Regions from separate parts of the Priestia sp. TGN 0903 genome, predicted to be linked through region 2. Evidence: riboswitches for the same ligand, from Rfam matches in the RefSeq annotation. Region 2 holds a riboswitch; each other region holds the start of a gene.
The links. A riboswitch is a leader RNA that binds a small molecule or an ion and turns the genes downstream of it on or off. The one in region 2 is predicted to bind lysine.
Positions count from the first base shown of each region.

Region 1: it holds a riboswitch for lysine, as region 2 does, so the genes downstream of both, ACRPLY_RS00985 (amino acid permease) here and lysA (diaminopimelate decarboxylase) in region 2, are expected to answer to the same signal.
Region 3: it holds a riboswitch for lysine, as region 2 does, so the genes downstream of both, ACRPLY_RS18515 (aspartate kinase) here and lysA (diaminopimelate decarboxylase) in region 2, are expected to answer to the same signal.

Region 1 is NZ_JBOZGL010000001.1:177,658-188,283, reverse strand. Features, by position in the region: gene ACRPLY_RS01020 (TcaA NTF2-like domain-containing protein) at 1-777, opposite strand, end outside; gene ACRPLY_RS01015 (TcaA NTF2-like domain-containing protein) at 825-1,754, opposite strand; gene eat (ethanolamine permease) at 1,897-3,246, opposite strand; gene eutC (ethanolamine ammonia-lyase subunit EutC) at 3,268-3,981, opposite strand; gene ACRPLY_RS01000 (ethanolamine ammonia-lyase subunit EutB) at 3,996-5,366, opposite strand; gene ACRPLY_RS00995 (ethanolamine ammonia-lyase reactivating factor EutA) at 5,393-6,811, opposite strand; gene thiT (energy-coupled thiamine transporter ThiT) at 6,968-7,576, opposite strand; TPP riboswitch at 7,609-7,709, opposite strand; lysine riboswitch at 7,884-8,068, shown strand; gene ACRPLY_RS00985 (amino acid permease) at 8,171-9,610, shown strand; gene ACRPLY_RS00980 (GNAT family N-acetyltransferase) at 10,105-10,596, opposite strand.
Region 2 is NZ_JBOZGL010000001.1:366,580-377,205, forward strand. Features, by position in the region: gene ACRPLY_RS01930 (DUF1292 domain-containing protein) at 1-257, opposite strand, end outside; gene ACRPLY_RS01935 (PAS domain-containing sensor histidine kinase) at 344-2,068, opposite strand; gene ACRPLY_RS01940 (YckD family protein) at 2,229-2,543, opposite strand; gene ACRPLY_RS01945 (NAD(P)/FAD-dependent oxidoreductase) at 2,617-3,735, opposite strand; gene ACRPLY_RS01950 (CBO0543 family protein) at 4,074-4,586, shown strand; lysine riboswitch at 4,653-4,835, shown strand; gene lysA (diaminopimelate decarboxylase) at 4,974-6,302, shown strand; gene ACRPLY_RS01960 (dicarboxylate/amino acid:cation symporter) at 6,353-7,615, shown strand; gene ACRPLY_RS01965 (hypothetical protein) at 7,754-7,888, shown strand; gene ACRPLY_RS01970 (hypothetical protein) at 8,044-8,229, shown strand; gene ACRPLY_RS01975 (LysR family transcriptional regulator) at 8,362-9,273, shown strand; gene ACRPLY_RS01980 (O-methyltransferase) at 9,474-10,160, opposite strand; gene ACRPLY_RS01985 (GNAT family N-acetyltransferase) at 10,414-10,626, opposite strand, start outside.
Region 3 is NZ_JBOZGL010000005.1:197,517-208,142, forward strand. Features, by position in the region: gene ACRPLY_RS18505 (succinate dehydrogenase cytochrome b558 subunit) at 1-288, opposite strand, end outside; gene ACRPLY_RS18510 (YslB family protein) at 778-1,305, shown strand; gene ACRPLY_RS18515 (aspartate kinase) at 1,357-2,589, opposite strand; lysine riboswitch at 2,731-2,908, opposite strand; gene uvrC (excinuclease ABC subunit UvrC) at 2,974-4,740, opposite strand; gene trxA (thioredoxin) at 4,964-5,278, opposite strand; gene ACRPLY_RS18530 (electron transfer flavoprotein subunit alpha/FixB family protein) at 5,687-6,667, opposite strand; gene ACRPLY_RS18535 (electron transfer flavoprotein subunit beta/FixA family protein) at 6,701-7,474, opposite strand; gene ACRPLY_RS18540 (enoyl-CoA hydratase) at 7,493-8,266, opposite strand; gene ACRPLY_RS18545 (TetR/AcrR family transcriptional regulator) at 8,346-8,930, opposite strand; gene ACRPLY_RS18550 (AMP-binding protein) at 9,043-10,626, opposite strand, start outside.

The sequences.
Region 1 (10,626 bases), 190 kb from region 2:
TTCTTTTTCACCTTCTTTAAAATCGTCGATTCGCTGAGAGCTGTTTTTGCTGATGGCATACGTTTTATTATTCTCTTTGAAAACCAAGATTTCTTCCTTTTCACCTTTTTCATTTGTGCGGGTCGTTTTACCTTGGTATGAAATATCACTAGAAGGATTAATTGACTTTACGTATTCGATATATTCATCGGCCGTAATGTTGAGGTATTTTTGATGATAGGTAACTTCATCCCACTCATTTAACTTCCAGTTCTTATTAACGTATTTAAAATTCATGTAAATGGTCAGTCCGCCGCTTCCTTCTTTACTAATTGGCTCAATAGCCGAAATCGAAAATTGCCCAGCATGATTGTTAATAAGTTCAAATCGAATCAGATGAGTTACATCAGGAAAAAAGCTCATATTGCATTCTTTGCAGTAATAATTAGTAGAAATACTTTTTAGCTTTGTTGCAATTAAAGATGATGTTGCATATGGCGTTAGCGCTTTTTTTAACGTTTCATAATCAGCAGGGTTAGATTCATTATCCCATTCATACTCTTCACCTAATTCTTTATAAGTGCTTGAAATTTTATTCATCGTCTCAACTGCAGTTTTTTCTGCTTTTTTTTCTGATACAAGATCAGGCTTGATAGATGACTTAGCTTGATCTTTTGGGATCACTTCATCTGAGGAAGGTTCGGTTGGTTTGGATAACTTAACTGTTTCTTTTTCTTCACAGGCCGTCAAAACCATTAGCAGCAGTAGAACGAATGCAATCGTCCATTTTTTATGCATAAGGTGTCCTCCTCAATGCCGAATTTAGTCTATTCTTAAAAGGATCTTTAATTTTCGAACGTATCGAGTACGTAATCACCGCTTGGAATTCCCCATTTTGCCTTTTTATGTTGAACTGTTTTAGCAAGTAACGAAATGGAGTTTTCTTTAAGCGTAATGACAATGGTTCCTTTATTTCCTTGCCCATCATTTTCATATTCAATGGCGGCTTGGTTATTTTCAAAGCGAATATTTTTTTGTTCAACGGTTGACACGCGGATTTTGCTAGGTGGCTGGTACGAATTTATTTTAATCGTCGCTTCCGAGTTGGATGTAGCAAGAAATTGAATGATAGGAGATCCGTTATCATTGCCAGTGGTCCATTTTCCATCGTAGTCGTGTAAATCTGTTGTTTGTGTAGTGGGAGTTTCAGTGTGTGTATTTGGTTTAGATGAAAAGTCGAATGGTTCTACACTCGATAGCTTTAACGTATCGTTTTGGTAAACAGCTGTATAAAGGCGGTCGCAAACTTTGCTGTAAGGATCTTTGCCGGGCTGTTTTAATAAGCTTTCCTCGTGGGTTTGTATTTTGAACACATGGTTAGGTTCTTCATACCAATTGACAATATGAAACGTTTGCTTCTTCTGCTCGATGCCTTGTCGTGTGAAATTTTCAACAAGAAGGTTCTGCTCTTTATAAAAAGAACTGTCCGCTTTCAAAAAAGCTTTTAGATCATTAAAAGAGTTGTCATCAACTGCTTTTCCAAACGCTGAAAAGTAATCAGTCATCCAGGCTGTGATAAATTTTCCGCTCATTGCTTCTTTATTCAAATCAATTGATTGAATGCTTTCTACCTGTGTTTTTGGTTCATTTAGTACTTTTTTTGCATCTTTTTCTACTATCATTGTATTTCCGTCTTTTATTGTCTCTTCTTGCTGACAGGCTGATAACAGAATAGATGAAACAACCGTGATAATGATTGTATTACGTTTGTTCATCATAATTGCCCCTTCTTTATCTAATATAAATGTATGTATATTCTTCCAACAAACAGACCTAGTATATCATTCTACAAAAAAACGCTCAACCCTTTAATTTCACAAGAAAAACGGCTTGCCTTTACAGCAGCCGTTTTTCTTCTTATTTAATAGATGCTTCTTGATATGAATTGGATGCCTCTTTTTTAAGCTGTCTTGAACCATAAAAAACATAGTAAATAATTGAAAGAAGGAAAATGCCAAGAATCACATACATTAAAGGTAGAGAAACACCAAACAGCATTAAACTTGTTGTAAGCACACTGTATTTTATAATGCTGTATAAGCACAGAATCCCTAATACTAAAGCAACGCTTGGCACTACCGGGTAATTTACTTTAAAAGGACGAGACAAGTTAGGTTCTTTTTTGCGTAAAATAAAAAGAGAAACTAAACTGATGCAGTACATCATCATTGCTCCGAATACAGATAAGATAATAAGGGCATTGGCAAACGTGGCAGATCCAGCACAAATCACACCGATTGCTCCCGGAATCAACAAACCGCCGACAGGAACTCCTTTTTTATTCGTTTTAGCAAGAAATTTAGGGAAGTAACCATCTCGTGCAAGCGCATAGGTTTGTCTTGAAAATCCCATGATGATTCCATTTAAACTAGCAATCAATCCGAATAGCCCGATAATAGCAACAACGGTTGAAATGCCGTTTCCATATACAGAAGACAGTGCCTGCGGAAGTGGATAATCGGCTAGCTTCCCGCTTCCTCCGCCAAGTCCTGCTGTTACAAATAGCGTAAACAACGTTGCGGTTGCAAGAGTAATAATCGCTCCAATAAATCCTTTAGGAATGTTTTTTTTAGGGTTTTCCACTTCTTCCGCTGCCATTGCTCCGCCTTCTATTGCAAGATAGAACCAAACAGCGAATGGAATAGCCGCTAGTACCCCTGTTGGCCCGTTAATAAATGAATGAGCGTTGAAAATATTTGATGTTTGTACATGAGGCAAACCAGCTACATAAAAAATAGATAAACCAATTAGTGCAACAATGGTAGCTGTAAGCTCAATCACCGCTACTTCTTTTACCCCGATTAAATTTAGTAAAACAAAGAAAATAAAGGCACCTACCGTTGCATATACAGGGTTAACGGCTGGGACAAGAAAGTGCAGGTATGCTCCTGTTGATACCGCAATAGCAGGAGGAGCAAAAATAAATTCAAGCAAGCATGCAATTCCGGCGATATATCCGCCAAAAGGTCCAAGTGCTCTTCTTGCATAAGCTGAAGGTCCACCAGCTTGCGGGATAGATGTTGAAAGCTCTGCATAGCTGAACATAAACGTTGTGTAAAACACCGTTACAATTAAGGTTGCAATTGCAAGCCCGATAATCCCGCCTTGTTCAAACCCGTAGTTCCACCCAAAGTATTGTCCTGAAATAACCATACCAACTGAAATAGCCCATAAATGAATAGGTTTTAATTGTTTTTGTAACGCCATACGTTCTCCTCCTTTTGATGTTTAGACAATAAGATGTACACCGCTTGTTTGCTGCTTAATCATTTTGTCAATCATGGTACCGATATGTGCGGCTGCCTCAATAGGAGGCGTTCCTCTTTTATGAATATTAGAAATAACCATACGATCAGACTCTTTTTTGCCTTTGCTAGGTTCATAGCACATGTAAGCACTCATGGATTCAGCACTGACCAGCCCAGGTCGCTCTCCAATCAATAGCACAAGTGCTTTTGGCTTTATGATTTCACCAATTTCATCCATACATGCAACTCGTCCTCCTTTTACAAAAAACGAAGTCCCGATACGAAGTCCATATGACTCCAGTGAATCAATTAAAGCAGGATACACGTCGCTCATGTTTTCTTCAATTGCCTTAGCGCTCAGTCCATCTGATACCACTACTTGTACATCAGGCTGTGGCACGCAGTTTTTTAAAATCTCTTTCTTAGCGCCATCTGCTAATAACCTCCCTTGATCCGGCCGTTTTAAATAATGTTCTTTTGACTCCGCGCGTGTATTCACAGAAAAAAGGTTAAACTCAGATAGAATATCTTCTGAAACTGAGCCGTATAGAGAGTCTACGGCTGCGGCATGATCTGTGCGAAAAGATAAAACGTCTTTTGTTAGCGGCCTTGTTCCCGTACGGCCAACACCTATGCGGGCAGGGGTAAATCGTTTCAGTGTTTCAAGCGGATCGCGATTTGACTTTGGTATCATAGTAAGCACCTTCCTTAAATCAAATTCATAAAAATAGTTGGGTCTCCAGCTCTTGATGTGAAGCGTCCGTTTTCCATAATACGCTGATCTTCAAGCCATTTTTGAAATAACGGAGTTGGGGTACGGCCGAGTACATTGCGCACGGTTGCGATATCATGATAACTAAGAGACTGATAGTTTAGCATGCAGTCATCAGCCATGGGCACTCCTATTACAAAGTTCACCCCAGCTGTTCCTAGAAGCATACTTAAATTATCCATATCGTTTTGATCAGCATCCATGTGATTGGTGTAACATACGTCTACTCCCATAGGCAAGCCGTGCATTTTGCCCATAAAGTGATCTTCTAACCCAGCTCGCAGGACTTGTTTGCTGTTATATAAATATTCAGGTCCAATAAATCCAACAACCGTGTTAACTAAGAAAGGCTTGTAGTGGCGAGCTAAGCCATAGCATCTAGCTTCGAGCGTTACTTGATCAATATTATAGTGGGCTTCTGCTGACAGTTCAGAACCTTGTCCTGTTTCAAAATACCAGCGGTTCGGACCTTTTGCTGTCCCTTTTTCATGAATTAACGCTGTCGCTTCATCGAGCATAGACAGTGAAATCCCAAATGAATCATTACCGGCTTCTGTGCCTGCTAAACTTTGGAAAATCAAGTCAGCAGCTGCTCCTTTTTCGATTGCTCTCATTTGGCTCGTCACATGTGATAATACACAGTTTTGAGTAGGAATCGACCATTCGTTGATTATATTTTTTGTTTCATTTAAAAGCGCGTAGATATTATCCGTTGTATCAATAACAGGGTTAATTCCGATAACCGCATCTCCAATTCCATAGCTTAACGCTTCGTAGAGAGATGCTCTCATTCCTTTTAAGTTATCTGAAGGATGATTAGGCTGGGCTCTTGAAGCCAATACGCCTTTTTGACCGATAGTCGTTTGACAAGTAGTTTGCACTTCTATCTTGGCAGCTCCTTGAATTAAATCTAAATTGGACATAATTTTAGTAGCTGCCGCAATCATTTCGCTGTTTAATCCTTTGCTAAGCGCAAGAAGGTCTTCTCCGGTATGCTCATCAGATAAGATGTATTCTCTTAACTCCCCTACTGTCCAATTTTTAATAATGTCGTAAACCGATGAATCAACCTGACTTTCGATTAATGCCGAGACGTTGTCTTCATCTGCGCTTAGCAGCGGGTAATTTCGAATATCAGCAAGTGTGATATCAGCTAGCACTTGTTTGGCTGCCATTCGTTCTTTCATTGACTCAGCGCTAACTCGTGCGAGCTGATCTCCAGAACGTTCTTCGTTTGCTTTGGCCATAATTTCTTTCAAGCTATAAAATGAAAATGTTTCTCCTAACAACCGGGTAGTTTTAAACATCTTTTCCTCCTTGTATGTTCAGTTGATTATGATGAAAAAGCGAGTGTTTTAATCGAAACAGAGATTGCCTCTCCAGCTACGGGTAACCCTAGATCGATATAATCTCCGTGGGTAAAGTCAATTTGATCTAAACAAATAATTTCTAATTCTTTCTCCTGTTTGGCTAGTGCTTGTCCTAAAGCTTTAGCAATATCCTGCTCGCATAAAACAACGAGGCACTTAGCTCCTTTAAAACAAGCACCAAATTCAGCGCTTATTACTTTTGCTAATTCTTGCAGCATTATATAGCTGCAGTAAGGGAAATGAGATAAAGCAATAGCAACGGGAGGATCTTCTGCGCTGAAAACAGTTGAAGCCTGCATACATGCCGTTCGAGCTCTTTCTTGAAACAGCTGCGGATTCCACTCCTCCTCTTGCTGTACGGGTATCTCTATAATCGGAATATTTTTTAGCGGCAGCCGCTTTGATTTAATGTATACGGTTGATCCGCTAACTTCTGTATTTTGCATGCCGGCCCCAATGACAGTAGCGCGCGTTGTTTCAGCGGCTTGAGATACGTGTATGGATTGAAACTGATACGCTAGCAGAGGACCAATGTCTCCATGTACAGCGACTTTCCTCACTGTTTTTGGCTTCTGCTTCTCCATCATTGCCCCTACTCCTCCTGAAATCATGATTGTTTCTGGTTGGATAGAAGATCTTGTATGAGGAGAAACGAGCAGCGTGGAATTTTGCTTCAGCGCTTTTACATAATTCACGGTTTCTTCAGCTAGTAATTGACAGATAGACGAGAGTTTTTCAAATGTTGCTTTTTCACCTTCTCGCAGTATTAAAGAATTATTTTTTAAAAATTCAGTTAAATAAGGTGAAATGTAGGTTACAAAACCGTCTGAATTCAGCCGAATTAATCTCCCGCCTACATGCAGGGTAAATGTTTCTATCACTTTTCCATTTTGACATAAGGCGATGTTAGCAGTGCCTCCTCCTACATCAATATTGGCAATTACTGCATTTGTTTCAGCGGAATGTTGGATTGCTCCTGATCCTTTTGCCGCCAATATTCCTTCCAAATCAGCACCGGCTGTTGCAACAACGAAATCTCCAGCATGTTCGGCTAGATAGTGAACGATACTCTCTGCATTTTGCTTTCTAGCAGTTTCTCCTGTGATGATCACAGCGCCCGCCTCCACTTGATCTAAGGAGATTTCTGCATTCTTGTACTCTTGTTCTAGTAGTACCGTTAATCGTTGAACATCGATTTCAACCTCGTTTACCATAGGTGTGGTATAGATAGAACTTGCATACGTTACGCGACGATCAATAATTTGACAGCCTGGCAGCGTAAACTGATTTTGTTGATTTGCTATTAACAGCTTGCTTACAATCAGTTTTGTTGTGCTTGTTCCAATATCTAAACCTATGCTCGTGATCCATTTCTGTAGCATGCTATCAATCCCTTATCTCGTTTGAATATGTTGACTATCATAAAACAGTTTTTTGAATATTTCACTAACTATGTTATCAAACCTGACACACTTTTGTGTAAACAAAGGTGACAAATGAAAAAAAAGACTAAATCTTGGCAGATTTAGTCTTTTTTCTTATGATGAATGTGATTTAGTTACAATCATTCTTGATGCCGATGGAATTAACAATGAAAGAATGACTAAGCAGGCTATTAGTGACCCTACCATTGAAACACCGTTCATTGAAAAAGAATACCACAGAGCGGACATACCTTTTGGTGCGTACGATCCCCAGAAAATAATACCAGCAATAAAGTGCCAGAAATAACGTGCGAAGCTTCCGATAATAAGGGATAAAACAATCAAAACAAAAGCTTTTGATCTGTTATTGGTAGCTAAATTTGTTTTAATAGATTGTGAAAAAATACCTCCAAAACCTATAAAAGCAAAAGCCACAATATATTCAATAAATGTTTGTAGCGCTGTTAAAATATAAGCCGTTCCTGTCGCTAACTGCAAAAGCCCCCATAATAGACCAGATAGAGCCCCGCCTTTTACTCCCCAGCGAAAGCACATAATAAAAATGGGCACCATGGAGAACGAAATACTTACAGCCGTTGCAATCTTAATGGAAGGCAAAAGGTCAAGTAGAAGTGCCAATGCTGCAAAAATAGCTATTTCAATTTTAGCCTGTAAAGGTAATGCTTTATTCACGTTTCTCACTCCTGTTTTTGAATCATTCATATCAAACGGTTTACACAGGAGTAAGCAACTATATGCTACTATTCCCACATTCCTACGCTAGCGTTAACTAACAGGTTCTAAGGGTCTGAACATTTCGTTCACTCTCAGCACGGCGGCTCCCCCTGTGGTACGTTTGGATATTTATGTAGTATAAAGACAATGTTTATTATACCATACGTAACAAAATAGATTCGAGAGATTTCAAAGATGTTTCTATTTTCTGAATCTATTTTTTATAATGACAATCGTTTTAGTATTTGTTATACTTCTTTTATGTCAATTGAATATAAAAAACCCTCATCCTAATCGATGAGGTAGAGGTCGCAGTTTTTAATAGTAAAGTAACGGAAATGCAGAGAACATTGAGGATGTTGCTTGAAAGGAAAAATTGCCGAAGTTTAAATCACTTCTCGGTTGATTTAAGCTGGGGCTGTCTCCGAACAGGAACAGAACTGTCACATCATGCGAGTGATGTGAAGAGCTATCTTCACGGAAGGTTGACGCGGTTTTCAGATTTAAAAGCGCGCACATATACTGCGGGCTTTTTTTATGTTATCCCGTCTCTTTCCGTACATTCGAAAGGAGTATTTATCTATGCAAGAGCAGCAAGAATTAAAACGTGGGTTGAAATCTCGCCACTTAACGATGATTTCATTAGGAGGAGCCATCGGAACCGGCTTATTCCTAGCAAGTGGTGGAGCAATTCACACAGCAGGACCTGGGGGAGCGCTTTTAGCTTACGCTATTATTGGCGTAATGGTTTACTTTTTGATGACCAGCCTAGCAGAGCTCGCAGCTTATATGCCTGAAGCTGGTTCATTTAGTACGTATGCGTCTCGTTTTGTAGATCCATCCTTTGGTTTCGCTCTCGGCTGGAACTACTGGTATAACTGGGCTATTACGATTGCAGCTGAATTATCCGCTGGAGCCCTTATTATGAAATTTTGGTTCCCGAACTCTTCTTCTATTTTATGGAGTGCCCTGTTTTTATTAATTATGTTTGGGCTTAACTACCTTTCTGTAAAAGGATTTGGTGAATCTGAATTTTGGTTTTCGTTAATTAAAGTAGTAACGGTTATTATCTTTTTAGTTATTGGTATTATGATGATTTTTGGTATCTTTAACAATGAAGCACCAGGTTTCAAAAACTTCACGCTTGGTGATGGACCGATTCACGGTGGATTCTTCACTGTACTAGGTATATTTATGGCAGCTGGTTTTTCATTCCAAGGAACAGAGTTGCTTGGAGTCGCAGCTGGAGAAAGTGAAGATCCGGAAAAAACGGTTCCTCGCGCAGTTAAACAAGTCTTCTGGCGCATCTTGTTATTTTATATTTTAGCTATTTTTGTTATTGGAATGCTTATTCCATACACAGCGAATTCATTAGCAAGTGATGACGTGAGAGTAAGTCCGTTTACTTTAATATTCGAACGAGCAGGTCTGGCGTTTGCAGCATCAGCGATTAATGCCGTTATTTTAACAGCTGTTTTATCTGCTGGTAACTCAGGTATGTATGCTTCTACGCGTATGCTGTGGAACTTAGCGAAAGATGGAAAAGCACCAAGGTTCTTAGCAAAAGTGAATAAACGAGGCGTTCCAGTTAATGCCTTAATCGCAACGGCACTTGTCGGTACACTTGCATTTGGTGCTTCATTTTTTGGAGACGGTGCGGTATATACGTGGTTACTTAATGCTTCTGGTATGTCTGGTTTTATTGCTTGGTTAGGAATTGCGATCAGCCACTATCGTTTTAGAAGAGCATTTGTTGCTCAAGGTCATGATTTGAGTGAACTTCCATATCATGCAAAACTTTTCCCATTTGGCCCTATCTTTGCCTTTATTTTATGTGCCGTTGTTATTTTAGGCCAAAACTATTCGGCGTTTATGGGTGACTCGATTGACTGGTACGGTGTACTTGTTTCTTATATCGGACTTCCTTTATTCTTAATTGTTTGGTTAGGATACAAATGGACGAAAAAGTCGAAGCTTATCCCGTTAAAAGAATGTCAAGTAACAGTGAAAAAATACGAATAAAAAAAGCTCTCTATTCAAAAGAATAGAGAGCTTTTTTTATATGAGCTGATCGGCAAAATGAAGAGATATATAAGCGGGTTGGTTTTTCATAACAAGCATATAACCTTTGAGGGGACGGTTATAGTAATCAGCAGCTTCGATATAATAAATACGCTGAATTAACCTGCTTAAACGAGTTGCAAAAGATGGAAGTTGGTGATTAGGAATGGTTTGGATGTAGTCTATGATTTCTTGCTTAGTTTGAAGGCCCGAACGAGTACATTGTAACAGGTGAAAAAGCGGATCTGCTGTTATAGTAGATAGTTCAGAATTGTGTTTGATTCTATTCAGCTGGATATGCAGTTCTTTTTTGGACCATCTTTTTGGAATAGCTCTTATATGCTGTATTCATGATAGCTAACACCTTTCGTATTAAAATAATAAAATGACTTATTATTTTAATAACCTTTACACATGAAACTAAAACGTTACAATGTGTAAAGGTGTCATACATCTTATAAAATAAGCTGATAAAAAAGCACATCTTGCCACTGATCGAATTTCCAGCCTACTTCTTTAAATTCTCCGCAAAATGTAAAATTAAATTGCTCATGCATTTTGATACTGATATCATTCCCTTTTGTAATCCCTGAAATGACAACGTGATGGTTGAGTTCTTTAGCCAATTCCAAAATCCGCTTCATAAGCTGTTTTCCAATGCCATACCCCTGCTGATTTTTATCAATATAAATCGATAGCTCTACCGTTTGAATGTACGCTTCTTTATCTCGATAAGAAGAAAGCGAAGCATAGCCCGCTACTACTCCATCTTTTTCCGCGACAATAAGCGGAAAGAGTTCATTGCTAATATGATTATTAAACCAGCCCCTTCTTTGTTCTACTGTTACAGGCGTTAAGTCAAAAGTAGCAGCACTTGTTTGAACGGACTGATTATAAATTTCAACAAGCATAGGTAAATCTTCTTCTTTAGCATAACGAATGATCATATGTACAAACTCCTTATAGTATAGAATTAT
Region 2 (10,626 bases):
GATGTCATTTCCTCAAATACGGCTGATACTTTTTCAAACTCATCATCATCTTCAATTGAAGACCATTCACCATCATCTTCAATTTTTAAAAAGAAAACATCAATTTCTTCTTCTGTTTCAATTAAAACTTCTTCCACAAACGCAACGGCAATATAATCGTGGCCTTCAATCGTCATTTTTCCAAGCACTTCAATATCTTGCTCTTGATCATTTTCATCTAAAATTGTAAAAATCTCTCCCGTTTCAATACGTTCCATCGTATTCCCTCCTATTTTAACCTCATTATTCGTTCACTAACATGTATTCCCCTTTAGAAAAGGTTTCATGCTTATAAAAGTAGAATCTACTTTTTAAAAGGCAAAAGAATGTCTACGGTAGTTCCTTTTCCAAGTTCACTTACAAAGTTAATTTCTCCTCTATGTTCTCGAATGATCTTATAGCACACCATCAGTCCAAGCCCCGTTCCTTTCTCTTTCGTACTATAAAAAGGTTTTCCTAAATGCTGCATTCGTTCCTGCGTGATGCCTGGCCCCTCGTCGCTAAACCGGACAACAAGGTTCTCCTGATTAAATCTTTTTAGTTGAATCGTTACAGTTCCTCCACTTGGCATGGATTCGACGGCATTTTTAAATATATTGCTAAAGACCTGTTTTAACTGGTTTTCTTCGCATAATACGAGAGGAAGATGAAGATCAATCTCTTTTTTTACGTGAATTTTCTCTGTAATCCCCTGCACCTCAGCTAGCTTTAACGTGTTCTCTAAGATATCTTGGACGTGTTTGTCTTTGTAGGTTTTCGCCTGAGGCTTTGCAAGACTCAAGAACTCGTCGGCAATCAATTCGATTCTATCTAACTCATGATTTATCATTTCTACATAGTAAGGCTGACCGCTCGTTTCTTCTAATAACTGCATAAATCCTTTTACCGCTGTTAGAGGGTTTCTGATTTCGTGAGCGATACCCGCTGCTAACTGTCCGACTAAGGAAAGCTGAGCGGATTCACGCAGCAATTTTTCAGTTTTTTTACGTTCTGTAATATCACGAAACAAAACTTGAATGGCCTGCTTTCCCATATACGGAATAGGAAAGGCAATGGTTTCGGCATCAATCGTATGACCGTCTTTATGAATAAACTTTTCTTCCTGCAGATCCACAGATTTATTTTCTGTTTTCATTCGATAAATTCGCTGTTTTACAACATCATAGTAATCAGGGTGAACAAACTGATAAACACAAGCTCCTAATACATCTTGAGGATTCTTGTATCCTAGTGCTTTAGCTCCTGCAGGGTTGATATAATCAATTTTACCTTCACTATGAACGATAATTGCTTCCGGGGATAACTCAATCAAACTTCGGTAGCGCTGTTCGCTTTCTTTTAAAGCCGTCTCATCCTGCTTGCGTGATGTTATATCTCGATAGACAAACGCAATGCATAACGGCCAATCATTCATATTTTCAACGCGAAATAGTGTGACGCTTACATTAATTAAATGCCCGTCTTTATGCTGTCTGACCGTCTCAAATTCCGTTTTCGATTCCCCTGATTGAATAGTCTTATGAAGTTCGCACACGGGCTCCTTTAAAAACGAAGGTATAATCGGAAGAGGCTTTTGATGAATTTCTTCAAACGTCCAGCCAAATGTATTCTCAAACGCAGGGTTCACTTGAAGCGTTTTACCCTCTAAGTCAACGATAGCAACAGCATCTGCGTTATGATAAATAAAAGGCTGAATCTGTTCTTTTTTCTCCTGATAACTAGTTATATTCACGCAATGTCCCATAATTTCAGGTTTTTCTGTGTAAGATAAAGGGGTTAAGTTTACTACATAGCGTTTATCATTTATTTGAAGCTCGTACATAAGCTTTTTCTTTTTATTTAGCGCTTCAAAAAAATGCTCATACGAGACCCATTCTTCTAGAGGTATTTTTTGCTCAGAAACGCTTTCTCCTTGATACATACTGTAAACAAGATGGTCACCTTTTTGTTTGTAAGCAAATATGATTCCTAGATCCTCAGCTGAATGATTTTCTGCATGTAATCGGACTATTTTTTTATTTTCGTTCATCGTTCATATTTACCTACCCCTCACTAGCATCTTTCCTACTCGTTCTCATTCTCTTAATTTTACATGAGGTGTTTAAAATTTACTAGATAAAGAAGCGGATATTTTCCATTCATTCACATAAAAAAGCGCCTGTATAGGCGCTTTTTTATGTGAATAGGAATTACTTTGAATGATGCATTTTATGACAGTGACGCTTCGGGACAAAACCATTTTGCTCCATATGCTGATAGCGATTTTCCATATGTGAAGAAATGTTTTGACTCTCCGTTTTGCTTAGCACGCCGTACTCCACATATTTTGAAAGTATTTCTTTCTTTTTTTCGAACATTTCTTTGTACAGAACGGATAATTCCTGCTTTTGCTGAGACGTCAGCTGCACGTCTTTTGTTTCTGGCTGAGGATTGTTTTCCGCTAATACAGGCGTCCCGCTCATAAATAAAAAAGCTGCTGCTGCACTTATCATAACCTTTCGCAAACAATCTACTTCCTTTCATCATATAGTAGTTATAGTTTGCGAACTTCTATTTGTTTTCATTCATTCTATTTGCTTAGGACTCAATAGCCCCTCTTACATCATAATCGCTAAGATCAATTTCCATTTCCATTTCAAGTGCTAATTTAGCAAGCTCTGAACCAAGATAAGGACCCGACGTTAAGCCTGAAGCTCCGAGACCATTCGCTACTAGTATTCCTTCGTAAGCTGGAAGAGCCCCAATGACTGGCAAGAAGCCTGGAGTAAATGGTCGAAACCCTACCCTTGTTTCTAAGACTGTGCTTTCTGTTAAGCCAGGAGCAATTAATAAGGCCTTTGAAAAAATTTCATGAAGCCCCCCAGCCGTTACTCTCAAGTCATAACCCGTGTCGTTTTCATGTGTTGCTCCTATGACAATTTGACCTTGTTCAAACGAAAGAATATATTGGTCGCTTGGAGGCATTACAACGGGCCAGTCTTTTGTATCTAAATCAGGAAGATGCAAGTGGACAATTTGCGCTTTTTGAAAGCTTGCTAAAAATTTCACTCCAAGAGGCTCTAGTAATTGATTTGCCCACGCTCCTGCTGTCACGATTGTTGTACTTGCTAGAAGGGTTTGTCCATTTACGGCAACGCCCGTTACTTGATTATTTTCATAAAGTAGTTCTGCGTTTCCTTCTATTATTTTTGCACCGTTTTTCTTCGCTGCATTCACAAGTGCGTTTCGAAGAGCTCTTCCGTTAACGCGAGCGGCTCCACTAATATGAACTGAACTGTATTCTTCCGAAAGAGCCGGAAACAAAGCCTGTGTTTCTTTAGCGGATAAACGTGTAATCTCGCCTATTTCGGGGGCTTCTTCCCGACGCTTATATGCTCGTTCTTCCATTTTTTTAAGCTTTTGTTCATCAGTGTGTAAACTAATTGCTCCTACTCGCTTATATCCCGTATCCGTTTCTCCATCTTCTTCTAATTGCTGAATTAATGTTTGATAGTACTTGGCGCCGCCTTTTGCTAAGCGGTACCATGCTTTATTTCGACGCTGCGAAAGCCATGGACAAACAATTCCTGCTGCTGCATCAGTAGCTTGACCAGCATCCTTGCGATCTATCAATGTCACATCTGCTCCTGCTTTTGCTAAATGATATGCCGTAGAAGCTCCAAGTACCCCAGCTCCAACTACGATGTATGTTTTCATACCAAAACACCCTTTTCTTTCTTCTAGTATTCTCATGCTATATGTATGCAATTTTAGCATAGCAAAAAAAGAAGTCACATACTAGGCGAAGCTATTTTAAGCTTATTTTTAAGCCTTGCTGACTTTGACATATAGCTCCTTTCGTCTCGTAAACAAAAGCGGTAGAAGTTCTTTTACCAAGATTATAACAGGGTGAAGAAAGCCATAAATAGTGGTAGTACGTCTTTAACGCTGTGGCTTACGGCTTTTCTATTATAGGTGCTGAATAAAAAAATGAAAGAATAAAACCACTATAATATGTAAATAAAAAGAAATAACCATTATTTTAAGGAGAGCGTATGCAATCTTCATTTGTATTATTTTTTATCATTCTTGGTTTACTATTTGGCAAGTGGCGAAGGTATCAAGAATACTACCCTACTTTGCTGTTTTGGGTCACGGGGAATTTGCTTTATGAAGTGCTGCTGTTTCATCACCGCGTATGGGTATTTCACCCTGTTGGTATTGATCATCTTTTTCTACCCGATCACCTAATGGTTTCTCTTGGAATAACCTTAATTATTTATCCGTTTGTTATACCGGTTTTTTTAGGAAGGCTGCCGCTGCATGTAAGCGGCCGGCTGTGGTGGATTCTTTTATGGGCGCTTTTATTTACTGTGATTGAGTTCATTGCTTATGTTAATCACAGTATCACTCATCATTATGGATGGTCGCTGCTATGTTCTTTTCTCTTCAATATTGTCACGTTCTCACTTTTAATCATTCATCAGAAGACAGCGCTGGCTGCTTGGATTCTATCTGGAAGCTTCATAGCTTTTTTATTTATCTTCTTTGATATTCCTATGCCTTAACTTTTCATTGACTAGACAGAGGAAAAGGAAATATAATAGGAGTTACATTTAAATATAATTTTCCTCTCTGAGAATAGAGGTGCATGAAATCAAGAGTCACTTATTGGAGACTAATGGAGTCTGTGAAGATAAGTAAAAGGGATTTCGTGCCGAAGTATATAAACATCCATTGTGTTCATATACTGGTTCAGTATTGAATAAATGCTGAGCTGTCACAAACCACTTGGTTTGTGGAGAGCTATTGAAGAGATGTTGATGCCTAGAATGTAATAATACTTTATTATTATGAAACCAAGACGCGTGAACATCACTTCACGGGTCTTTTTTGTGTTTTTCTACTGACCATCAAAGTTATAGTTGAATGATTTAAATGGAGGGATACGGATTATGTACTTACATGGAACGAGTAAAATTAACAGCAGCAATCATTTAGAAATTGGGCAGTGCGATACGGTCGAACTGAAAAAACAATACGGCACTCCCCTATACATCTACGATCAAGAATTAATTGAGACGAAATGCAAGGCCTTCCATTCAGCCTTTCAAAGAAGCGGCTTTTCATATCAAATCGCCTATGCAGGGAAAGCGTTTCTTTGTATGGAAATGGCTAGCCTTTTAACGAAGCTTGATATGTCATTAGATGTGGTCTCAGGAGGCGAATTATTTACAGCTCTTGAAGCGGGATATCCAGCTGAACGCATTCATTTTCACGGAAATAACAAAACGATTGAAGAAATTGAAATGGCTCTTGATGCGAATATTGGCTGTTTTGTTGTGGATAACTTTACCGAACTTGAAGTTTTACATGCCTTAGCAGCTGAGCGCAAACAGAAAGCATCTATTCTTCTGCGTGTTACTCCAGGGATTGAAGCCCACACACATGAATATATTATGACCGGACAGGAAGACTCCAAGTTTGGATTTGGTCTTTCCAATGACCAGGCTATGAAAGCGGTAAGTTCTGCATTAGAAAAGCCTTACTACGATCTTTTAGGCATTCATTGTCATATTGGTTCGCAAATTTTTGAAGTAGATGGTTTTTCTCGCGCCATTGATATTTTAACTGATTTCTTATTCAGTATTCGTGATAAAATGGAATTTGAAGTAAAAGTTTTAAACGTAGGTGGTGGTTTTGGTATTCGTTATACCGAAAGCGACTCTCCACTTCCAGTTGAGTATTATGTAGATGCACTGACAGAAAAGCTAAGCCGCACGTTAACTGAACAGAATTATACCCTTCCGGAAGTCTGGATTGAGCCTGGAAGAAGCATCGTAGGAGAAGCAGGTACAACGCTTTATACAATCGGCTCAACGAAGGAGATTCCAGGTGTACGCAAATACGTAGGAATTGATGGCGGTATGACCGATAATATCCGTCCTGCTCTTTACGATGCAAAACATGAAGCTGTCTTGGCTAATAGAGTGACGGATAAAAAAGATGAAACAGTATCAATTGCGGGGAAATGCTGTGAATCAGGAGATATGCTTATTTGGGATATCGATTTACCGCGCGTTAATCAAGGAGATTTACTAGCAGTATCCTCTACAGGTGCCTACAACTATTCAATGGCTAGCAATTACAACCGTATTCCGCGCCCTGCTGTTGTATTTGTGAAAAATGGAGAAGCTCGTCTTGCTGTAGAGCGAGAAACATACGAAGATTTGGTGCGTAAAGATGTAAAGCCAGTCGTTACTACGTATGCAATGAGCAAATGATAGCTGTTCTTGCGTAGTAAAGAAGCTATTGTTGTTTGGAGGAAATCTATATGGTTTTAAGTGTATTTAAAACGTACAGATCATCGCTTATTCTGCTTCTCGCTATTTTAATTGGCGGGATAGCAGGATATGCTATCGGGCCCGATGTGGCAGTCGTAAAGCCCTTTGGTGATTTGTTTCTTAATTTAATGTTCATGATTATCGTTCCCCTTGTCTTTTTTAGTGTGGCTTCGGCGATCGCAAACATGAACGAAATGAAACGTCTTGGTAAAATTATGCTAGGTATCGCCGTTGTGTTTGTCGCCACTGCTGTTGTTTCAGCCGTTCTAGGCTTTTTAGGCGCATCACTTTACAATCCGCTGCACAACGTAGATACTTCTGCCATTAAAGAATTAATGGGTGACAGTGAAAATACAGCTGAAAAAATGACGCTTTTAAATCAGCTTGTTAGTACATTTACTGTACCTGATTTTGTTCAGTTATTTTCGAAAGAGCATATTTTACAATTAATTGTCTTTGCCGTTATCTTCGGTATTGCTACCACGATGGCTGGTGAAAAAGGACAGCCTATGGCGAAATTTCTGACTTCGGGTCAAGAAGTATCGATGAAAGTCGTTAAAATTGTCATGTACTATGCTCCAATTGGTTTAGGGTGCTATTTTGCTACTGTAGTAGGAGAACTTGGACCAAAGATCTTGCAAGGGTATGCTAGAGCATTTATTCTTTATTTATTAATTGCAATCGTTTACTATTTTGGCTTCTTTACGCTATACGCATGGATTGCTGGCGGTAAAGCAGGAATTAAGCTGTTTTGGAAAAATGCAGCTGCTCCTTCTATCACTGCTATTGCTACCTGTTCTTCCGCGGCATCTATTCCAGTCAATTTAGACGCAACAAAGAAAATGGGTGTGCCGCTGGATATTGCTGAAACAGTAATTCCATTAGGAGCAAACACCCATAAAGATGGTTCTGTTATCGGTGGTATTCTAAAAATTGTTTTCTTATTCAGTTTGTTCGGCAAAGATATGACGTCTGCTACGAGTATTTTGAGCATATTAGGCGTAGCCTTTTTAGTTGGAGCCGTAATGGGAGCAATTCCTGGAGGCGGTATGATTGGCGAAATGTTAATCATTACAATTTACGGATTTTCGCCAGAAGTTCTGCCCATCATTGCGGTCATTTCCACAATTATTGACGCCCCTGCTACGCTCTTAAACAGTACGGGAAATACAGTAACAGCGATGCTTGTTACAAGGTTTACAGAAGGAAAAGACTGGATTAATAAAATTATCACCACCGATAAAGTCGCCTAGTAAAAAAGCAAAGGGAACAGTCTTAGTGACTCTCCCTTTGCTTTTTTCGTGTGCAGTAATATCGATAGCCGTGTATAAAGTTTGTAAATACGCACATTCTATAGGTATGTTTCATAACCGGACTGGAGGTGTCGTCTAATGAGTAACGCTGCAGGAGGTTCAAAGAAGAATCAACCGAATGATGCGAATCACGTAAGTGCAGAAACAAAAGCTCATCAAAAACGTCTCACTGAGCAAAACAAACAAGAGCATCAAGCTGAAGAGCGAAAATAAAATGACGTCAAAGAACGTTTGGCACAGGCCCTGCGTTCTTTGACGTCATTTTATTTTGAGAGAGCTTAATGACGACGCTCTTTATAGGTCTATCGTACAACCTCCTTTCAAACTTTTACATATTCTATTAATAGGTTTGTAAAAGGAGGAATGATATGGTGTTTTCTTGGATAGAGATTACAGCTGCAGCCTTTGGGCTTTCAGTTATTTTGATAAGTTTTGCATTTTTGCCCGAACGTACAGGCAAAAATCTTTATATTCCTCATCAGCTAGTAGCAAAATCTATGTTTCTCTATAAAAAGATTATTGGTTTTATAAATCAATTTCGACAGAAACTTTAGTTCATTTCCTTTCCTCGTTTTTATTCGTTGGATAGCTCCCTTTTTTAATCAGCGCATTTACAGTAAATAATTTAATGGTTAAAATAAAGAGTAAAAAAAAAGGATAAGCAGTTTGCAGAAATGGAGTTTCACATGGAAATCAGAGACTTAGAATACTTTATAGAGGTAGCGAATCATAAAAATTTTACAAAGGCAGCGCTGCAAGTTCATTTGTCACAAACGGCTTTAAGTAAAGCCGTCAAAAAAGTAGAAAATGAACTAGGATTTGAGCTTCTTGACCGTTCAACAAGAGAATTAAAGCTAACCGATGCAGGAGAAGTCGTGTATCATCAGGCAACTAAAGCGCTGTCGGTGTTAAAAGACATGCCTCACTTGTTGGGCGATTTAATGAACTTGCAAACAGGGCAAATCAAGATGGGAATCCCTCCGCTCATCGGGACCTTGTTTTTCCCGAAGATTGCAAAAGCATTTAATGAACAATACCCTAAAGTATCTCTAGAGCTTATTGAATTTGGAGCAAAAAAAATTGAAGCCCTTGTGGAAGAGGCTGGTGTAGATATGGGGATTGTTATGCTTCCTCTCACAAGCGGTCATGATGAGCATTTTCACGTATACCCGTTCGTTAAGGAGAGATTCCTTTTATACGCCCATAAAAACCATCCTTTAGCGAAACGTTCTTCCGTCTGGATGAAAGAATTGGAGCATGAAAAATTCATTATGTTCAGTGAAGAATTTACGCTGCACGACCGGTTAATTCAAGATGCTTTAAAATCAGGATTTGTGCCTTCTATCGCATATAAAAGTTCTCAATGGGATTTAATTATTGAATTAACAGCAGCAGAACTAGGTATTGCTATTTTACCCGAATCGCTTTATGCCAAAGTGAAAGATTCCAATATTATTACGGTACCTATTGCAGATCCTGAAATGATGTGGGAACTTGGAATTATTCTGTTAAAAGAACGCTACAGTTCATTCGCTGTAAGAGAGTTGATTAATTTTCTGACAGCAAAACAAATAACAAATAAGTTGGACGCAAATTAAATAGAGGCTGGGAGATAACGAAATCAATCCACAGCTAGAAGCACATACGCCTACACACATGAAATTCACGTTCACTATCACCATGAAAAAATCCGACCGAGGAATCGAGATTCTCCATCAAGAATTTGAATTCATCGGTCGGATTTCCCTTCAACAAAACTACTTTTGTCCCAGCCTCTTTATATGTAACACGAGTTCTATCATTCAACAATCCCTACAATGAATCCATCATAGCCTTTGCTTCCAACGGTTTGTATAGCCGTGGCGCTGATTCGTTTTTCTTGAGCCAGAGCATCCATAAATTGTCGAATTCCCTTTACATTTTCATCTTCACTTTCTGAGTTCACCACATGCCCTTGACGAACAACATTATCACAAATAATCGTACTTCCTCGTTTCGATAATTCTAGAGCCCACTTTAAGTAATTTGGGTTATTCGGCTTGTCAGCATCAATAAAGATAAGATCAAACGGCTCTGTTCCCTTATCCTTTAATACAGCTAATGTATCAAGCCCGGGGCCGACAATGACTTCTACTAAGTGGCTTACTCCCGCTCTTTTTAAATTTGCTCGTGCTACTTCTGCATGCTGAGCGCTTAATTCGAGCGTAATCAGCTGTCCGTCTTTCGGAAGAGCTCTGGCTAGCCAAATCGTGCTGTACCCTCCAAGAGTACCAATTTCCAAAATGCGTTTAGCCCCTTTTAATGAAGCTAACAAATGCAGAAACTTTCCTTGACTAGGCGATACGTCGATGGCAGGTAATCCAGCCTCTTGATTTGCCTTCAATACCTCATCAAGAATAGGGTCAGGTTGTATGAGCTTATCATTCATATAAAGATCCACTTCATTCCAAATTTCATATATAGACATTTCCATACTCCTCCACATAAGTGATAAAAGCTTTATTATTCAAAGATACGAATATGTTTTTCTCATATTCAGCTTGTTGCCATAATCGTTCGTATTATGAATGTGTTCTAGCTCTTTAATAAACTATCCTGCTCGCTCTTAAAAAGAATTGTTATATGTCCATAAAAAAAAGACCTTCAGAGAGGTCTTTTTTTATCTTTAAATAATCGTAGCTCAATCAGTAGAAAATAGCCGGTACCTTTCTACCGGCTATTTTCTAGAAGACATCTTATTATCCGTTATGACTGAACTTAAATACCATCGGTGTACGTTCTGTTTCTATTTTCCAAATCATGTGATGATATCCTTTGCTCCAGTAATCTTTTACTAAGTAATCGGGAATTCCAAATATGTTTTTCCATACTTTCTGAGCATTCTTGTATCCGCTATCCAAACAAATTTTTTTAATTTCTCTGCTTTGAAGCGTAAGCAGCATAATATGTAT
Region 3 (10,626 bases), on a different contig from region 2:
AAACATCCAGTTACGGAAAAATCCATAGTTGTTAACGTTTGTTTTAGCAGTGAATGCGATGTAAAGACCGTATATTGCGTGAAAAACGATTGGTAAGAAAATAATGAAAATTTCTAGAGCATAGCGGAAAGGTAAGCTCTCCATGAAGTGAGCTGCTTGATTAAATGATTCTTCTCCCTTTGTCGCGAAATGATTCACAACTAAATGCTGTGTTAAGAAAATCCCGATTGGTATTACTCCAAGTAGTGAATGGATTCTCCGATATTGAAACTCTCTGTTTGCCGCCATCTGCGTAGACCCCCCTTAGTTAAATGAACATAGTTTGTGAAGAACTTTCTTACTCCCACTAGACAAATAGATTAATCGTGAATACAGGAAATGAAAACCTTTGCATTTCCTAATAAAGTATGTGACAGGTTAATTTTACTCCCATCGATTAAGAGCGTCAAGGCAAGATGTTTAAATCTTCTATAAAATATAAATTTATAAAATTTTATATTTGTTAACGCTTACTGCATTGATGTTAAAGATTTTTTCTTTCTATTATAATATCGCTTGCCACAGTTAAGTAAGCGTTTACTTTATACTTTTATTGTAAACAAGTTCACAAAACATTTACACAGGTAAAAGTACCCTTTTAAAAGTAATTTTATGGATTTTTTATCTTTACATCTAACTCTTTTTACCATAATAAAGATCCTCTTACATTTTATTAAAAAAATGCGTGAGAGGTTTTTTAGATTTGTATATAATAGTAGTAAAGAAAGAGGGGAAAGCATGAGCAATTTACAAACAGAATCACAGCAAGAACTTGAAGAGACGATGGAAACATTAGAACCTAATGCCGCAGCTGAAACAGAGAGAGCTCTTGATCACGTTCCATATTTCGGATACAGCCTTTTGCGTGACGTGTTAATTCCAGAGCTTCTTGGAGACGAAACGAATACCATCTCATACTGGGCAGGAAAACACCTTGCGCGTAAATATCCATTAAATACAATGGATGAAATCGTCGCATTTTTTAAAGCAGCTTCCTGGGGAACACTGACGCTTGCCAAAAAAGATAAATATTCACTAGAGCTTGAGTTATCAGGTGATATGGTCAGCAAAAGATTTCAGCAGGAAACTTGTTCATTTCATCTTGAGTCAGGGTTTGTGGCTGAACAGATTCAGCGTCAAAACAACTGCCTAACAGAAGCCTACTTAACACCTAAAGAAAAGAACGGAAAAGTGCTGATTTCCGTGCAGTGGGACCGAAAAGATATCTTACCTACCGAAACCCGTGCGGAGCGTTATAAAAAGTAAGAAATACGTATATATAAAAGACGTGGAGATACCACGTCTTTTTTCTTTTCTTTATACTTGCACTGCCTGCTGCTCTTCTAATTCAAATGCTACGTGAAGCGTCTCAACAGCTTTTACCATATCAGCATGCGGTACAACTGTAGATACTTTAATTTCAGACGTGCTGACCATCTTCACTTCAATTTTCTCTCCTGCCAGCACTTCAAACATTTCGGCTGCAACACCTGGATTAGATATCATGCCAGATCCCACAATCGATACTTTAGCCAGACTGCTTTCATGTTCAATACGCGTATACCCCAAGGTAGATTTATACTCTTTTAAGACGGCAAGAGCAGCTTCTACATCTACAGTTTTAATAGAAAATGAGATAGAGAGGCGATTATTAGCCGTTACGTTTTGAATAATAATATCCACATTTAACTGTTCTTTTGCTAATGCTGTAAAAATAGTAGAAAGAGTTTGTAACTCGTTGTTTAACCCTTCAATTGTCACCCGTGAAATATTATCTTCAAACGCAATTCCTCTTACGACTAAGTTTTGTTCCATTGAAACTTCCTCCTCAACAATCGTTCCATTCTCGTTTTCTAAGCTTGAACGCACTTCTAGCGGTACCTGATAATTTTTTGCAAACTCAACAGCGCGCGGATGCAGCACCCCTGCTCCTAAATTAGCTAATTCTAACATTTCGTCATATGAAATAGAATGAAGTTTACGAGCCTCTTCTACGTAGCGCGGATCCGTCGTAAACACTCCTGTTACGTCTGTATAAATATCACATTTTGCAGCTTTTAGTGCCGCGGCAAGAGCTACTGCCGTCGTGTCAGAGCCGCCTCGACCTAATGTTGTAATGCTTCCATCTTCTGAACAGCCTTGGAATCCAGCTACTACTACGATTCGACCTCTATCTAATTGGCTTTGAATACGAGTCGTGTCAATGTGCTGGATTCGTGCATTGCTGTGAACTGCTTCCGTCTGGATACCAGCTTGCCAACCTGTTAGCGAAGTGGCTTCATGACCTTTGCATTGAAGAGCCATTGTTAACAGGGAAATCGTTACTTGTTCTCCAGTTGTAAGAAGCATATCCATTTCGCGTTTACTTGGACTGTCCGTAATATCACTTGCTAATTTCACCAGTGCATCTGTGGTTTTGCCCATTGCCGATACAACAACTACTACTTGGTTACCGCGCTCTGCTTCTTGAATAACACGGTTTGCTACATGTTGAATACGTTCAACAGAACCAACAGATGTTCCACCAAATTTTTGAACGATTAATGCCATAATTTTGTTCATTCCTTTTCAATAAATTTGCATATGCAGGATGATGAGAAGCTAAATTTTTTTACTCAGACAATAAAAAAAGCAATGAGATGAGCTCTCATTGCTTAACGAACGAAAATTATAAAACATAACCGTCCACTGCCGTGAGATAGCTCTCCAAGAATCTACATCTTGACAATCCTACGTTTATTCAACGCAGAACCAGCAATCATTACTATGAGGTAATGTTCACTTCGGCAAATTTCCCTTTCCGCATCGTTCATAAGGGCTCATACCCTTCCTGATGCGTACTGATTAAATTTGCACCTCTATCTTCACTTCATTTGATGAAGTGTCGTATGAAATTAGTTAATAGCTTATCAAATATTTTCTATTATTTCAAGACTATTTTTGTAATGTTTCATAAATTTTTTCAGCAATGTTTTGAGGAACACCTGAATTTCGTATATCTTCAACCGTTGCTTCTTTCAATTTTTTCACCGAACCAAAATGCTTTAACAAAGCTTTCTTACGCTTTTCTCCCACTCCCGGAATGTCGTCTAGAACTGACTGAAAAGCGGACTTAGAGCGCACTTGACGGTGGAAGGTGATTGCAAAGCGGTGAACTTCATCTTGAATTCGCTGAAGCAAATAAAATTCTTGACTATTGCGTTCAAGCGGTATGATTTGAGGAGGCTCACCAATCATCAGGTTGGAGGTTCTGTGTTTATCATCTTTAACAAGACCTGCTGTAGGCACTAAAAGTCCCAATTCATTTTCGAGAACGTCCTGGACTGCAGCTAAATGCCCTTTGCCTCCATCTACAACAATTAAATCCGGAAGCGGAAGGCCTTCTTTTAACGCTCTGGAATACCGTCTGCGAACGACTTCCCTCATGGAACTGTAATCATCTGGTCCCTTTACGGTCTTAATTTTATATTTGCGATATTCTTTCTTTTCCGGTTTCCCATCAACAAAAACAATCATCGCAGAAACTGGGTCTGTTCCTTGAATATTTGAGTTATCAAATGCTTCAATCCGATAAGGAGCGGCAATTCCAAGCTCTTCTCCTAACCGTTCAACTGCGCCAACTGTACGCTCTTCATCTCGTTCAATTAAATAGAATTTTTCACCGAGCGCAATTTTTGCATTTTTACACGCAAGTTCTACTAATTCTTTCTTTTTGCCTCGCTTTGGATGCTGAACCTCTACTTCTACTAACTTCTCAGCTAACTCTGCATCAATCGTTGCTGGAACCATCACTTCTTTTGGCTTAATATTTTTGGCATAAAACTGACCGATAAAAGTTAAGAAATCTTCTTCTGGCTCTTTATAAAAAGGAAACATAGAAACTTCTCGCTCAATTAATTTCCCTTGGCGAATAAAGAAAACTTGAACACACATCCAGCCTTTATCGTAAGAATAGCCAAACACATCTCGATTAACAAAATCATTAAACGTTACTTTTTGCTTTTCCATTGTCGCTTCGATATGAGCAATTTGATCTCGGTATTCTTTAGCCCGTTCAAAGTCAAGTTCTTCTGAAGCTTTTAACATTTTTTCAGTTAACTCTGTTTTGACATGCTCATATCCACCATTTAAAAACCGCGTGATATTTTCAATAATTTGTTTGTTTTGCTCTTCTTTTACCTCTTTTACGCAAGGAGCTAGACATTGCCCGATATGGTAATACAAACAAGGCCTATCTGGCATAGTGGAGCACTTTCTTAACGGATAAATGCGATCAAGAAGCCGCTTTGTTTCATTTGCTGCTTGAACATTAGGATAAGGACCGAAGTATTTCCCTTTATCTTTTTTTATTTTTCTTGTAATAACAAGTCGGGGCTGTTTTTCAGCTGTAATCTTAATAAACGGATAGCCCTTATCATCTTTAAGCATAATATTGTATTTTGGGTCATGCTTTTTAATTAAATTCATTTCTAAAATAAGCGCTTCTAAATTAGAAGATGTGACGATATATTCAAAGTCGACAATGTCGTTTACAAGTCGAAGCGTCTTTCCGTCATGAGATCCGGTAAAGTAGGAACGTACTCGATTTTTTAATACTTTTGCTTTTCCTACGTAAATGACCGTTCCATATTTATCTTTCATCAAGTAACAGCCGGGCTGATCCGGTAAAATAGCCAGCTTTTCTTTTAAATAATCGTTCATACTTTTCTCCTTCCTCTTCTCTTACTCTGTCCATCTATACAATCGCTTATGAAGCGTAACCTACATTCTTTCCTGTCTTAATACATGTACATAAGCTGGATTTATGGCGGTGTTCCTTACATCTAGTATAAAACAAACGAACGCATATTCGCTAAATAAAAGTATTCCCAAAAGAGAAAAAGTGGAGAAAAAGAAAAAAACCTAGCCTGAGCTAGGTTTTGACTTACGCGTGTTTATTAATTAATTCTGTTAATGCTTCTTTTGGTTGGAAACCAACTACTTGATCAACTTTCTCTCCATCTTTGAATAATACTAAAGTTGGGATACTCATAACACCAAATTTTCCAGCTGTTTCTTGATTTTCATCAACGTCTACTTTTACGATTTTAACTTTATCGTTAAGTTCGCCATCAATTTCTTCAAGAACTGGAGCAATCATTTTACAAGGGCCACACCATGGTGCCCAAAAGTCAACAAGCACTAGGCCTGATTTAATTTCATCTGTAAAGTTTTTATCTGTAGCATGTGCAATAGCCATTTTAATTCCTCCTAAATATATGCAATATCCAAATTCTACTCACAGTATATCACCTTCAAATAAGGTTTGCTAACTTTTTGCTTACATTTATACTGTTTATTCTCCGCTCTAGTTTGTACAATTTGCCTAAAAATATGCGTAGAAAATTTCGTTTCCCATGAGGCTGAGACCTGACTAAATGAATCCAAAGACGAACAAATAGTATACATGGGTTGAACCGCTTGCGACACCGCAGTTGATTTCCATGCAAGACTTCGCTTTTCTAGCAGGAGTCTTCGCCTTGCCCTCCAATCACCTGCTAGAAAGACCTACCCTGCGTTTACCCTAACAAAAAAACGAACCACTAATCAAAAATCTTGATCAACGGTTCGTTCTTCACTTCGTCTCAAATACTTTTGTCCGAGAATCTTACGCAGACTGTACTTTCAGCTTTTTAAATTCTTCCGTTAGCAGAGGCACTACTTCAAATAAATCTCCAACGATTCCGTAGTCAGCTACTTTAAAAATATTCGCTTCAGGATCTTTATTGATTGCAACAATAATTTTTGAATTTGACATACCTGCCAAATGCTGAATAGCACCTGAAATTCCGCAGGCAATGTATAAATCTGGTGTGACTACTTTGCCCGTCTGACCGATTTGAAGAGAATAGTCGCAGTAATCTGCATCGCACGCTCCGCGAGACGCTCCAACAGCTCCATTTAACACGTCCGCTAGTTCTTGGAGAGGTCCAAAACCTTCCGTACTTTTTACACCTCGACCACCTGCAATCACGACTTTTGCTTCGGACAAATCAACCCCTTGCGTTGCTTTGCGTACGACTTCTTTTACAACAGTACGCAGGTTTTTGATTTCAACATTTAAATCCTCTACATCACCTGTACGCCCCTCATCTTTTGCAAGCGGTGAAATATTATTTGGACGAATCGTGACAAACGTAAAAGCATCGGTCATGATTTTCTTCTCAAATGCTTTACCAGAATAAATTGGGCGAGTGAAGACTACTTGATCCCCTCCCACTTCTACATCCGTCACATCCGAGATAAGTCCTTTATCTAAGCGAGCTGCCAGTTTTGGCGCTAGATCTTTGCCAAGAGCCGTATGCCCAAATACGATAGCTTCAGGCTGTTCACTTTCAATGATGGCTAATAATGCCTGAGCGTAACCATCCGATGTGTAAGCAGCTAAATCTTCATGCTCCGTCACAACAACTTTATCTGCTCCGTATGCAATAAGTTCTTCACTTAAAGATTTTACGTCCTTTCCTACTAACGCTGCAATAATTTCTCCCCCGTCAGCTACAGTAGACGCTGCGGAAATCGCTTCAAACGATACGTTTCGTAATCCCCCATCACGTGCTTCTCCAAGAACTAACACTTTGCGTCCCATTACAATACCCCCATTGTTTTGACTTTTGACTTATTAAATGACTTTTGCTTCCTTATGCAGTAAATTGACCAGCTCTGTTACTTGATCTTTTATATCTCCTTGTAATACGCGCCCCGCGTCTTTTTTCGGAGGTAAATAAATTTCAATTGTCTTTGTTTTTGCTTCTACATCATCTTCATCTAAATCTAAATCGTCTAATTCCACTTCAACCAACGGTTTCTTCTTCGCTTTCATAATCCCTGGAAGAGATGGATAGCGAGGCTCATTAAGTCCCTGCTGAGCTGTTACTAAAAGAGGAAGCGACGTTTCAATAACTTCCGAATCTCCTTCCACATCGCGTACAACCGTCACTTTTTCACCTTCAATATCCAGCTTTGTAATCGTTGTAATATAAGGGATTTCTAACTGTTCTGCTACGCGCGGTCCCACCTGGCCTGAACCTCCGTCAATCGCTACGTTTCCTGCTAAGATTAAATCAGGAGATTGCTCTTTTAAGTACTGTGCCAGCAGCCTAGAAGTCGTGTACTGATCGCCATCTTCTATGTCATCTTCCGTATTGATTAAAACCGCTTTATCTGCTCCCATAGCCAAAGCTGTTCGGAGTTCTTTTTCTGATTCTTCCCCTCCTACACTCACGACCGTAATCTCTCCGCCATGCTTTTCCTTTAGCTGAATAGCCTCTTCAACTGCATACTCATCGTAAGGATTAATAATAAATTCAGCTCCATCTTCAACAATTTGACCATTTTTTAGTGAAAGTTTCTCCTCTGTATCGAACGTTCTTTTTACTAACACATAAATATTCATTCAATTCCCCTCCTAAGCTTATTTTCCTAAAAATTTAGGCTGGCGCTTTTCAATAAAAGCGGCTACGCCTTCTTGAGCATCACGGCTTTTGAATACGCTTCCAAAAAACTGTGCTTCTTTTTTGATGCCGCTGTAATAAGCATCTGTTTTTACATGTTGAAGCAGCTGCAAGGTAGCTTTAACAGAGATTGGGCTTTTTTTGGCAATTTTTCTAGCAAGTAAAAATGTTTCATTGATAAGCTGACTTTCTTCAAAAGCTGCGTTTGCCAATCCTAACTCCACTGCCTCGCTGCCCGATATTGGATCACTTGTCAGCATCATCTCACAAGCCTTATGAACCCCTACATAACGAGGCAATCGCTGAGTTCCTCCAAACCCTGGTATAATTCCTAACTGAAGTTCAGGCAAGCCCAGCTTAGCATTTTCTGTTACCAAACGGATATGGCAGCTCATAGCAAGCTCTAATCCTCCGCCTAAAGCAGCTCCATGAATAGCTGCAATAACTGGTTTTGGGTAATTTTCAATATACTCAAAGAGCTCTTGGCCGTTAACAGCAAGTTTCTCGTAATCTTTTTCCTGCTGCAGTGATGTAAACTCTTTTATATCAGCTCCAGCACAAAAGAATTTCCCTTCGCCTTTAATGACGATAACCCTTGTCTCTTTGCTATCTTCTAAATGTTTTAAAACACTTGAAAGATCTTTTAATAAATCTTGAGACAAAGCGTTAGCAGGTTGTCTATTCAACGTAATGAAGCTTATTGCATCAACAGTTTCAACCTGGATAATCTCCATTTGTTTCCCCCACCCTTTCTTTCTATTTTCATTACCTTGCGCTTCTCCCCTCGCAAGGGAGCAGCAGGCTCACTTACGATTATGAGCCGCTGCAGCCGTTTAACAGCAGGGAATGGACTTTATCTACCGATTCTATTAGACCATATCGATGATCGTTCATTACCCATGTTGTGACAGTTTCATCAATCGTTCCAAAAATCATCTGTCGCGCAAGACGAATATCTATATTTTCAGAAAACTCACCCGTTTCGATTCCTGTCTGTAAAATAGAATCAATGAGAGTCAGATAATCTTTTAATACATCGTTAATTTTCAATCTTAAATCTTTGTTCGATTGACGCAGTTCAAGCTGTGTCACTGTAGCTAAATGATGATCCTCCGCTAGAAACGAAAAATGCTTGTCAATTAATACGTGAAGTTTTTCTGCCGCAGTTTCAATTCCCGCCAGTTCTTCATAAATTTTTTCTACAAACTGTCCCATCTTCTCTTGAAATAAGGAAATCAAGACATCTTCTTTGTTTTTAAAATATAAATATATCGTACCGTCTGCAACTCCAGCCTGCTTAGCAATTTTAGAAACCTGAGCATTGTGGTATCCGTTTTCTGCTATTACTACTACAGCTGCATCGATAATCTGCTTATACTTTGGCTTATTTCTTCTCAATCTTATACGCTCCTTTAAAATATGAATGATTATTCATTCATATCTTTATAATAAAGAAACCGCAAGTATCTGTCAATTATGTTTCAGCAAAAAAATCAAAGGCGACGATCGATTACGTCGCCTTTTTATGCTTTTCATTTTCTTCTTCAATCAGCGCTCGTCGCAGAATCTTCCCGACCGCTGTTTTTGGAAGCTCATTTCGAAATTCATAAAGGCGCGGAACTTTATAAGCAGCTAAATACTTTCTAGAAAACTCATTTAACTCTTCTTCAGTACATCTTACACCATTTTTTAATACAATGTAAGCCTTCACTGTTTCTCCTCTATATGGGTCAGGAACACCTACCACTACAGCTTCTTGAATTTTTTCATGCTCATATAATACTTCTTCAACTTCTCGAGGATAGATATTATATCCCCCGGCAATAATAATATCTTTCTTTCGATCTACTACATAAAAATAACCTTTATCATCCATATAGCCAACATCACCTGTTAGCAACCACCCGTCTCGCATAACAGCCTCCGTTTCTTCAGGCTGCTTCCAATATCCTTTCATGACCTGAGGACCTTTAACCGCAATTTCTCCTACTTCGCTTACAGCAGCTTCTTTACCTGTTTCAAACGAGAGAATTTTGGCATCTGTGTCTGGCCAAGGCACTCCAATGCTTCCTGGTATTCTCTCTTTCCAAAGAAAATTAGCATGAGTAACAGGAGAGGTTTCCGTCAATCCATATCCTTCCACTAGTTTACCTCCAGTGAGCTTTTCAAACTGCTCCTGCACTTCCACAGGAAGAGGAGCCGAACCGCTCATACATGAATCAATAGAAGATAGGTCGTATTTTGCTAAATCAGGATGGTTTAATAATGCGATGTAAATTGTCGGAGCACCTGGAAATAAAGTAGGCTGCTGCTTATGAATGGTTTTGAGCGTCGTTTTTGCATCAAATTTAGGCAGAAGCACCATCTCGTAGTTTTGCAAAACCGATAGAACCAGAACCGTTGTTAAACCATACACATGAAAAAACGGGATAATTCCAAGCACTTTTTCTTCTCCATGCTTGCAGCGGTATAACCAATGTGAACACATCGTTGCATTGGCTACCAAGTTTTTATGAGTAAGCATGACTCCTTTTGGAAAACCTGTTGTTCCCCCGGTGTATTGCAAAATCGCGATATCTTCGTCTGAAATTCCCTCAGCATTACATACTGCTGGAGAGGATTCACTTATAATGCGTTTAAATAAATGAGTAGTCTCCGTATGACTCACATCCACGCTTATCTTCTGCTGTTTGCGCTGAATAAATGGATAGATTATGTTTTTGGGAAATGGGAGATAGTCTTGAATAGAGGTGATGACTACGTGTTTTACACTTGTTAACGCTTTCATTTTTACTACACGCGGATATAGCAAATCGAGTGCAATAATCATGGTCGCTTCTGAATCATTCAGCTGATACTCTAACTCCCTTTCCGTATACAAAGGGTTTGTTTGAACGACTACTCCTCCGGCAAGAAGAACAGCATAAAAGGAAATGACAGCTTGAGGGCAATTTGGAAGCATAATGGCTACTCTATCCCCTTTTTTTAATCCCAGTTCAATAAGGTAAGATGACAGTTTCAAAGAATCTTGATGCAGTTGGGAAAACGTCATTTTTTTCCCTAGAAAATAGATTGCGTTTTTTTTAGGGGCTTT